DNA from 3 places in the Metapseudomonas boanensis genome. Region 1 is predicted to be linked to each of the others. Evidence: predicted binding sites of a transcription regulator. Region 1 holds the regulator's gene; each other region holds the start of a gene.
What was found. The regulator sigma-54, encoded in region 1, starts transcription at its own class of promoters, with help from an activator protein. The targets are predictions, from matches to a motif close to ANTGGCATNNANNTTGCTNT.
Positions count from the first base shown of each region.

Region 2: flgB (flagellar basal body rod protein FlgB) is a predicted target of sigma-54. The motif match lies at 2,051-2,070, and genes of this name have one in related genera.
Region 3: OXH74_RS14815 (ammonium transporter) is a predicted target of sigma-54. The motif match lies at 1,815-1,834, and genes of this name have one in related genera.

Region 1 is NZ_CP113889.1:767,646-770,918, reverse strand. It holds gene rapZ (RNase adapter RapZ) at 1-434, opposite strand, end outside; gene ptsN (PTS IIA-like nitrogen regulatory protein PtsN) at 444-908, opposite strand; gene hpf (ribosome hibernation-promoting factor, HPF/YfiA family) at 918-1,226, opposite strand; gene OXH74_RS03585 (RNA polymerase factor sigma-54) at 1,310-2,806, opposite strand; gene lptB (LPS export ABC transporter ATP-binding protein) at 2,952-3,273, opposite strand, start outside.
Region 2 is NZ_CP113889.1:5,175,553-5,178,825, forward strand. It holds gene OXH74_RS24155 (flagellar hook protein FlgE) at 1-395, opposite strand, end outside; gene flgD (flagellar hook assembly protein FlgD) at 426-1,112, opposite strand; gene flgC (flagellar basal body rod protein FlgC) at 1,132-1,581, opposite strand; gene flgB (flagellar basal body rod protein FlgB) at 1,596-2,003, opposite strand; gene OXH74_RS24175 (NAD(P)H-dependent oxidoreductase) at 2,898-3,273, opposite strand, start outside.
Region 3 is NZ_CP113889.1:3,199,391-3,202,663, reverse strand. It holds gene OXH74_RS14820 (P-II family nitrogen regulator) at 10-348, opposite strand; gene OXH74_RS14815 (ammonium transporter) at 360-1,679, opposite strand; gene OXH74_RS14810 (FMN-binding glutamate synthase family protein) at 2,187-3,273, opposite strand, start outside.

The DNA.
Region 1 (3,273 bases):
TTGAGCCGGGTAGTGTCGATACGCAGGTCTGCGAGGTCAGCAATTGGGGCGAGCAACGTTGTCTCGTCACCTATCGCTTCGGCCAGGGAGCGATTGTCGTCGGTCAATGGGTGGCGCCTGCGCGTCTCGGAGAAACGGTTGAGCAGTACCTCGTCTTCGGCGTCTAGGTAGAGAACATCGCACTGGATATAGCGCGACCGGACTTCAGCGAGCAACTCGGGGAAGCGTTTCAGCTGGCTCGGCAGGTTGCGGGCATCGATCGAGACGGCGACTTTCGGCTCGAGCAGCTCAGTGTGCAGAAACGCCCGCTCAGCAAGCTCGGGCAGGAGGCCTGCCGGCAGGTTGTCGATGCAATAAAAACCGTTGTCTTCGAGCACGTGGAGAGCCGTGCTCTTCCCCGAGCCGGAGCGGCCGCTGACGATGATCAGGCGCATTGCACAGTCCTAGCGTCCGCTCTGGACGTCCACGACTACCTTGTACAGGTCGGCGCTGTCCGTTGCATGGCGCAGGCGATCGCGAACATCGCTGCGGTCCAGCATGCTGGCGATCTGGCGTAGCAATTCAAGGTGTTCATCGGTAGCGGCTTCTGGAACCAGCAATACGAACAGCAGATCCACCGGTGCGCCGTCGATGGCATCGAAGTCTACGGGGGCGTCCAGGCGCAACACTGCGCTGATCGGCGAGTTGCAGCCGGTCAGCCGACAATGGGGGATGGCGATACCGTTACCAAAGCCCGTGGAGCCGAGCTTTTCCCGCGATACCAGGCTTTCGAAGATGTCCTGACCATCGAGTTCGGGAAGGTCGCGAGCGACCAGGTTGGCAATCTGTTCGAGGACGCGTTTCTTGCTGCCGCCCGGCACGTTCACGAGGGAACGGCCGGGGGTCAGGATTTGCTCAAGTCGGATCATAGGGTAAGGTCAGCGGGCCGTGGCGCCCTGCTGGCGGTGAAGCTGCTTTTCCTTGTGTTTGATCAGTTGGCGATCAAGTTTGTCAGTGAGCAGGTCTATGGCGGCGTACATGTCTTCGTGCTCCGCGTTGGCAACGACTTCGCCGCCGGCAACGTGAAGGGTAGCTTCAATTTGTTGCTTGAGTTTCTCCACCTGCATGATCACCTGAACATTGGTGATGCGGTCAAAGTGGCGCTCCAGTCGTTCGAACTTCTCGACAACATAGTTGCGCAGGGCGTCGGTCACATCCAGTTGATGTCCACTGATGTTGACTTGCATACCGCTTTCTCCTTATTGCCCGTGTATATGAGACAGGCTAACGGGCCTGCCACCGGAACACTTTGGCGTGGCTCAATTCTGCATCACATCAGTCGCTTCCGTTCACTGGAAGGCGCGATCCCAAGGGATTCGCGGTACTTGGCAACTGTGCGACGCGCCACTTGGATACCCTGTGCTTCCAGTAAACCAGCGATCTTGCTGTCACTCAACGGCTTTTTCGGATTTTCCGCTGCGACCAGCTTTTTGAGGATTGCGCGGATCGCTGTGGATGAGCACTCGCCGCCTTCGGAAGTGCTTACGTGGCTGGAGAAGAAGTACTTCAGCTCGTAGATTCCGCGCGGTGTGTGCATGTATTTCTGGGTGGTTACCCGGGAGATCGTCGACTCGTGCATCCCTACCGCCTCGGCGATGTCGTGCAGCACGAGTGGCTTCATTGCCTCGTCGCCGTATTCGAGGAACCCACGCTGATGCTCGACAATCTGCGTGGCGACCTTCATCAGGGTTTCGTTCCGGCTCTGCAGACTCTTGATGAACCACCTGGCTTCCTGAAGCTGGTTGCGCATGAAGGTATTGTCGGCGCTGGAGTCTGCACGGCGGACGAAACCTGCGTAATGGGGGTTGACCCGCAGGCGTGGCACGGCTTCCTGGTTCAACTCCACCAACCAGCGCTCGTTGTGCTTGCGCACGATGACGTCGGGAACGACGTATTCCGGTTCGCTGGCCTCGATCTGCGAGCCAGGGCGCGGGTTGAGCCCCTGGATCAATTCGATGATCTGGCGCAGCTCATCCTCTTTGACCTTCATGCGGCGCATCAGCTGGCTGTAGTCGCGATTGCCCAGCAGGTCCAGGTAGTCGCCCGCAAGGCGTTGCGCTTCGCTCAGCCAGGGGGTGTTCAGCGGCAGTTGGCGCAGTTGCAGCAGCAGGCATTCGCGCAGGTCGCGGGCACCGATGCCGGCGGGCTCGAACTGCTGGATGCGGTGTAGCACCACTTCGATCTCGTCGAGTTCGATCTCGAGTTCCGGGTCAAAGGCTTCGGCAATCTCCGCAAGGGACTCTTCCAGGTAGCCATCGTTGTTGATGCAGTCGATGAGCGTGACGGCAATCAGCCGGTCGGTATCCGACATCGGAGCGAGGTTCAGCTGCCACAGCAGATGGCTTTGCAGGCTTTCGCCGACAGACGTGCGGGAGGTGAAGTCCCACTCATCGTCGTCGTTGCTAGGCAGGCTGCTGGCGCTGGTTTGGTAGACGTCTTCCCAGGCAGTGTCGACTGGCAGTTCGCTCGGGATGCGTTCATGCCATTCGCCGTCTTCCAGAGCTTCGGCATTAGCCTCGACGCTGGATTCCTGGAAGCTGGATTCCTGGGTGGAGGTGTTGGTCAGTTGCTCGCCTTCAGCCATGGGGTCGGAGGTGTCGAAATCTTCGCCATCCTCCTGTCGTTCCAGCATGGGATTGGATTCCAGCGCCTCCTGGATCTCCTGCTGCAGATCGAGGGTGGACAGTTGGAGTAGGCGGATGGCCTGTTGCAGCTGCGGAGTCATCGTCAGCTGCTGGCCCATCTTTAGGACTAGCGATGGTTTCATGGCAGGGGGCTTAGCACCTTATTCGCCGGCGCTCACGCGCCATCCACTACAGGGCGCCGAAGCGCCACCAGGAAGCAAATTATATGCCTGACCTTGAAGGATTTTCCTAGCTCTCGCAACCCGTCCTTACAGATCGGTTGTCGGGCTACAGACGGAATTCATGGCCCAGGTAGACTTCCTTCACCAACTGGTTGGCCAGGATTGCTTCGGCATCACCCTCGGCAATCAGCTGGCCATCGCTGACGATATACGCAGTCTCGCAGATATCCAGAGTCTCGCGGACATTGTGATCCGTGATGAGCACGCCAATTCCCTTGGCCTTGAGATGGTGGATGATCTGCTTGATGTCACCCACTGAGATTGGGTCGACTCCCGCGAAGGGCTCGTCCAGCAAGATGAACTTCGGGGCCGTGGCCAGCGCTCGGGCGATTTCCACCCGGCGTCGCTCACCGCCGGACAGGCTCATC
Region 2 (3,273 bases), 1.3 Mb from region 1:
ACACCATTGTCATCCGTGGTGTAGCCCTGAAGGTTGTAGCCGAAGTTATCGACGATGTAGCCGTTGCTGTCAGTCCCGAAGTAACCCGCCCGCGTATAGCTCAGAGCCCCATTGTTGCTGACCTGGAAGAAGCCATTGCCGTTGATGGCCAGGTCGAGGGCATTCTGCGTGTAGTTGATGTTCCCCTGATTGAACTGCTGGGAAACGCTCGACAAGAGCGAGCCACTGCCTTGGGGGTTCTTGCCGCCGCCCAGCACGGACGACGCGTAGATATTGGCGAACTCCGCGCGCGACTGTTTGAAGCCGACAGTGCCCGCGTTGGCAATATTGTTGCCGGTAATATTGAGATCCGTACTCGCCGATCGCAGGCCACTCAGGCCATTGTTGAAACTCATTCGATAACTCCTTGCCGAATCTGCCGGCAGTTATTGACCGATGACCTGGACCTTGGACAGCCCGACGCTGCCGATGCCCGCGAGGTTGAGCATCAGCTCACCGCCGTTCTGGCCAAGGGTGACGCTGTCGACGTTGGCCGGCAGCATGGTGTAGAGCCCCTTGGTCTCACCGTCGTATTGGGCTTGCGCCTCGAACTTGTAGGTGCCCGGTGGCATGAGATTCCCGCTCGAGTCCTTGCCGTCCCACATGAAGCTGACGCTGCCGGCGCTTTGCTGCCCCAGGTTGATCCGGTTCACCACACTTCCGCTGGTGTCGTAGACATTGACCCAGACGTTGCTGCTGCTGGCCGGCAGCGAGGCGCTGGCCTTGAAGGTCTCGCTGGTGTCCACCACTGCTTTCTCGGTGGGCACAATGACCTTGCGGCCGACCAGCGACGACGCCTGTAGCGCCTGGGAAGACTGGTAGCCGGAGAGCAACGACCCCATGCTGGAGTTGAGCTTCTCGATGCCCTCCACCTGGCTGAACTGCGCCAGCTGGGCGATGAACTCGCCGTTTTCCTGAGGCGACAGCGGGTCCTGGTTGTTCAACTGGGCGACCAGCAGTTCGAGGAACTCGTTCTTGCCAAGGTCCTTGCTGCTCTTGGTCTCGGTCTTGAGGCTGTACTGGTCGAGAACCGACTGGGTGTTGGTCGCGCTCGTGGCGGTGCTGATACTCATGCTGTTCCCTCAGGTTCGGTTACTGACCCAGGGTCAGCACTTTCTGCATCATCTGCTTGGCGGTGTTCATCATTTCTGCGTTGGTCTGGAAGGCGCGACTGGCGGAGATCATGTCGGCCATCTCCTCGACCACATTGACGTTCGGGTAGTAGACATAGCCTTCGGCATTGGCGGCCGGATGGTTCGGCTCGTAGCGCGGAGTCAACGTGCCCTGGTCTTCGATGACGCCGAGCACCTGCACGCCGCTGCCGGACTGATCCTGATCGGCGAACAGTGAACCGCTGTCGCCAGTGCCGCCCATGGAGTTCTGGAACATGGTGGCGAACACCGGATGGCGCGCACGGTAGGTCTGGTCGATGCTCGAGGAGACCGTCTCGGCGTTGGCGATGTTGCTGGAGATGGTGTTCAGCCGAGTGTTCTGGGCACTCATGCCGGTTCCGGCGATGTTGAAGATGCTGGATAGGGACATGGCTTGGCTCTCCGTTATTCGCCGCGCAGGGCGCCGATCAGGCCTTTGAACTTGCTGTTGAGCAAGGTGAAGCTGGCCTGGAATTGCATGGCATTCTCGGTGTAGTTCGACTGCTCGATCTGCGGATCGACGGTGTTCTGATCGATCGACGCCTGGAATGGAATGCGGTACTGCAGCGCGGCCTCGCCCATCTGGATGCCCTCAGCGGCGATGTGGCGCTGGCTGGTCCGAGTGGCCTGGAAGCTGCCGCCAGCAGTCTTCTGCGATTGCTGCGCGAGCACGCTGGCGAAGTCCAGATCACGAGCCTTGTAGTTCGGGGTATCGGCGTTGGCGATGTTATTGGCCAGCACCTCGCCACGCTGAGCGCGGAAGCTGAGGGCTTGCTGGTGGATGCCGAGTGCCTTTTCGAAACTGATGCTCATGGTCCGTAACCTTTGCCAGTGGCAATGCTGGGTTGCTTGCCAAAGTGTCAGCAAAGGCCGTGCCAGTTATTTTTTCCCTTTATTTTCAATACCTTGGAAAGTTACCCCGGTAGCAGCAAAGGCAAAAGCGGCAAAGCGGTTCCGCCTGTTGGCAAGGGGGCGGCAAAGGCGGCAGGCGGCATTGCCGCTTGGCAAGGCAAAGGTGCTCAGAGGAAGACCGCTTCGCTAATGAACCCACCCCGCAGGAGCCAGCTTGCTGACGAATGCGGGGCTGGGTTCGCGAGCAAGCTCGCTCCTACGGCACGGAGATCAGCGCCGACCCGCCACGCTTGCAGGAGCCAGCTTCCTGACGAATGCGGGGCTGGGTTCGCGAGCAAGCTCGCTCCTACGGCACGGAGATCGGCGTCGACCCGCCACGCTTGCAGGAGCCAACTTGCTGGCGAATGCGGGGCTGGGTTCGCGAGCAAGCTCGCTCCTACGGCACGGAGATCGGCGCCGACCCGCCACGCTCGTAGGAGCCAGCTTGCTGGCGAATGCGGGGCTGGGTTCGCGAGCAAGCTCGCTCCTACAGCACGGAGATCAGCGCCGACCCGCCACGCTTGCAGGAGCCAGCTTGCTGGCGAATGCGGGGCTGGGTTCGCGGCCAAGCTCGCTCCTACGGCACGGTGATCGGCGTCGACCCGCCACACTTGCAGGGGCCAGCTTGCTGACGAATGCGGGGCTGGGTTCGCGGCCAAGCTCGCTCCTACGGCACGGAGATCGGCGCCGCCCCGCCACGCTTGCAGGAGCCAACTTGCTGGCGAATGCGGGGCTGGGTTCGCGAGCAAGAACCAGCCCTCCCCCTTTCCCCTACCAAGCGCCCCGCTCGAAGGTGGCCCCCACGGCTAGCTCGCCTTATTGGGCCGGGCGCTGCAGCGGATACAGCCGCTCGTCGAACTGTTCCAGACGCGGGAACTCAAGCGCTACGTCCTGCTCCAGCCCTTGCAGGCGTGCCTGGTAGCTACGCAGGAAGTCCTGCCGTGCCTCATAGCTGATGTAAGGCACGTGCCAGGCCACGAAGGGCGGCAGCACTTCCATGCCGACATAAGCCAGGGTGCCGCGCAGCAGCGGACGCAGCATGTCCTCCAGCGGCCCATGGATGGCGCCTTCACCGAACATGTGGTCACGCCCGCCCAGGGTCAGGGTCACCAGCGCCTTCTTGCCGGCAAGGCCGCCCTGGTCGTAGAAGCGCTTGCCGCCGTAGCAGACGCCAGATACCAGCACGCGGTCG
Region 3 (3,273 bases), 2.4 Mb from region 1:
GCCATCAACTCACACGGCGTCTTCGCCCAGCTCCCCGGTGCGTATCCGCACCACGCTTTCCAGGTCCAGGACGAACAACTTGCCGTCGCCGATCTTGCCGGTGTAGGCCGCCTTGAGAATGGCGTCCATGGCAGCCTGGCACAGCGCATCGCCGACCACGATTTCCAGCTTGATCTTGGGCAGCAGCTCCACCACGTACTCGGCGCCCCGGTAGATTTCCGAGTGGCCTTTCTGCCGGCCGTAGCCCTTGACCTCGGTGACGGTCACGCCGCTTACGCCAGCCTCGGTCAACGCCTCGCGCACCTCGTCCAGGCGGAAGGGTTTGATGATTGCGGTAATAAGTTTCATGGCCGCGGTCCTCAGCTCGAATACTTGTAGCCGACTTCGCCATGGGCGGTGAGGTCCAGCCCGTCCACCTCGGCCGCTTCCTCAACCCGCAGCCCGCTGCACAGCGCGGAAGCCACCTTGAAGGCGATCAGGCTGGTCACGGCCGAGAAGCCGATGCTGAACAGAATCGCGCCACCGTTGACCAGCAATTGGTCGAACAGGTCGCGGCCTTCGGGGAAGCCCTGGCCACCGATGGCGGTGAGGGCGAACACCGGGGTCAGCAAGCCGCCGAGGATGCCGGCCACGCCATGCACGCCGAACACATCGAAGGCATCGTCCAGGCCGATCATCGGCTTGAGCTTGTCCACCGACCAGACACACACCGGACCGGCAATCAGGCCCAGCAGGATGGAGCCCATGGGGCCGACATAGCCGCAGGCCGGGGTAATGGCAACCAGGCCGGCAATGGCGCCGGATACCGCGCCGAACAGGCTTGGACGACCACGGTGCTGCCACTCCACCAGCATCCAGCCCAGCGCACCGGCGCAGCTGGCGAGCATGGTGTTGACCATCACCAGCATGGCGAAACCGTTGGCAGCCAGGGCACAGCCGCCGCAGAAGCCCAGCCAGCCCACCCACAGCAGCGAGCCACCGGTGAGGGTCATGGTCATGTTGTGCGGAGCGATCGCTGGGGTGCCGAAGCCGCGACGGCGTCCCAGCAACCACGCGCCCACCAGGGAGGCGATGCCGACGTTCAGGTGCACCACATTTCCGCCGGCGAAGTCCTGCACGCCCAGGTTGAACACCCAGCCACCGCCCCAGGCCATGTGCGCCATGGGGATGTAGTTGATGGTCAGCCAGACCGCCATGAAGACCATGACGGCGGCGAACTTCATGCGCTCGGCGAAGGCACCGACGATGATCGCCGGGGTGATGGCGGCGAACAGTAGCATGAACAAGAAATACAGGTACTCGGGGATGGTGCCGACAACCGTGTCCTTGGTGACGCCGACCATGAATAGCTTGTCCAGGCCGCCGATCACCGACTGCAGCGAACCGCCGTCGGTGAACGTCAGGCTGTAGCCGTAAACGGCGAACAGCACCGACATCAGCGAGGCGGTGCAGAACACCTGCATGAGGATCGACAGCACGTTCTTGGTCCGCGCCATGCCGCCGTAGAACAGCGCCAGGCCCGGCAGTGTCATCAGCAGCACCACCAGCGAGCAGAGCGCGACGAACGCGGTGTCGCCACTATTGATCACAGGTGCCGCTTCTTCCGCATTTACCGCAAAACTGCCCAACAGAAGGGAAAGGCCCAACATACCGCGGCCCACATGTGAAAACCGGATCATTGCCTGTTGCCTCCAAACCGACAGGATTTCGGCCGGCCCGCTGTCGGATAGACGGACCGACGTTCGAGCGCCCTAAGAAGACGAGGCCGGGCCAGCACCTTTCTTCCTATAGGGCAATTTTGTTTCCCATTAGGCATAGCAATTGGCCTGCCAAGGCCACAGCATGCGCCTGCCTTTCTGCTAAGTCGTTGAATAGAAAGCGCTTTATGTCACGGCGTAGAGAGGCAATGAGCAGCGATGACAAGTGAGAACGCATTTTCTTGGTGCGAATTTGATTTTCCTGCCAATCAATAAAGCAATGCACTCGCCTGAATGGTGCCCCGCCACCCGGTAAGCCACGTAGCGGCCGTAGGTTGGTCCGAGCTGTGCGAGGCCCAACGTCCGGAGCCCACCGGAAACACCGCCGGTGGAAGTGAAAAGCGACTTCCACCCCAGGCGAGTCCATCCAATTACAAAAAAGAAAAAGGCCGGCGATCGCTCGCCGACCTTCGTTTACCGCCTTCGGGATCAGTAGCCCTGACCCGGAATCCAACTGGTGCCGGCCAGGGGCACGCGGGCCATGGCGGCAGATTCCACAGTCAGTGCCACCAGGTCCTCGGGATCGAGGTTGTGCAGGTGAGACTTGCCGCACGCCCGCGCCATGGTCTGGGCCTCCAGTACCAACACCCGCAGGTAGTTGGCCAGGCGGCGGCCGGCTTCCACCGGGTCCAGGCGCTTGGACAGTTCCGGATCCTGGGTGGTGATGCCCGCCGGGTCGCGGCCGTTCTGCCAGTCGTCATAGAAACCGGCTGCCGAGCCGATCTTGCGCAGTTCCTCATCCAGACGCGGGTGGTTGTCACCCAGGGCCACCAGTGCAGCGGTACCGATGGCGACTGCGTCGGCCCCCAGGGCCATGGCCTTGGCCACGTCGGCGCCGTTGCGAATACCACCAGAAACGATCAGCTGTACCTGGCGATGCATGCCCATCTCTTGCAAAGCCTGTACCGCTTGCGGGATGGCGGGCAGGATCGGAATGCCCACGTGCTCGATGAACACTTCCTGGGTGGCTGCGGTGCCGCCCTGCATGCCGTCGAGGACGATCACGTCGGCACCGGCCTTCACCGCCAGCTTGACGTCGTAGTACGGGCGGCTGGCGCCGATCTTCACGTAGATGGGCTTTTCCCAGTCGGTGATTTCGCGCAGCTCGGCGATCTTGATCGCCAGGTCGTCCGGGCCGGTCCAGTCCGGGTGACGGCAGGCGCTGCGCTGGTCGACGCCGATGGGCAGGGTGCGCATGCCAGCCACCCGCTCGGTGACCTTCATGCCCAGCAGCATGCCGCCGCCGCCCGGCTTGGCGCCCTGGCCGAGGACGATCTCGATGGCGTCGGCCTTGCGCAGATCGTCGGGGTTCATGCCGTAGCGGGACGGCAGGTACTGGTAGACCAGGTGCTGCGACTGGCCGCGCTCTTCCGGGGTCATGCCGCCGTCACCCGTGGTGGTGCTGGTACCAGCGATGCTGGCGCCACGGCCCAAGGCCTCCTTGGCATTGGCCGAGAGGGCACCGAAGCTCATCCCGGCGATGGTCACCGGAATTTGCAGGTGGATCGGCTTCTTC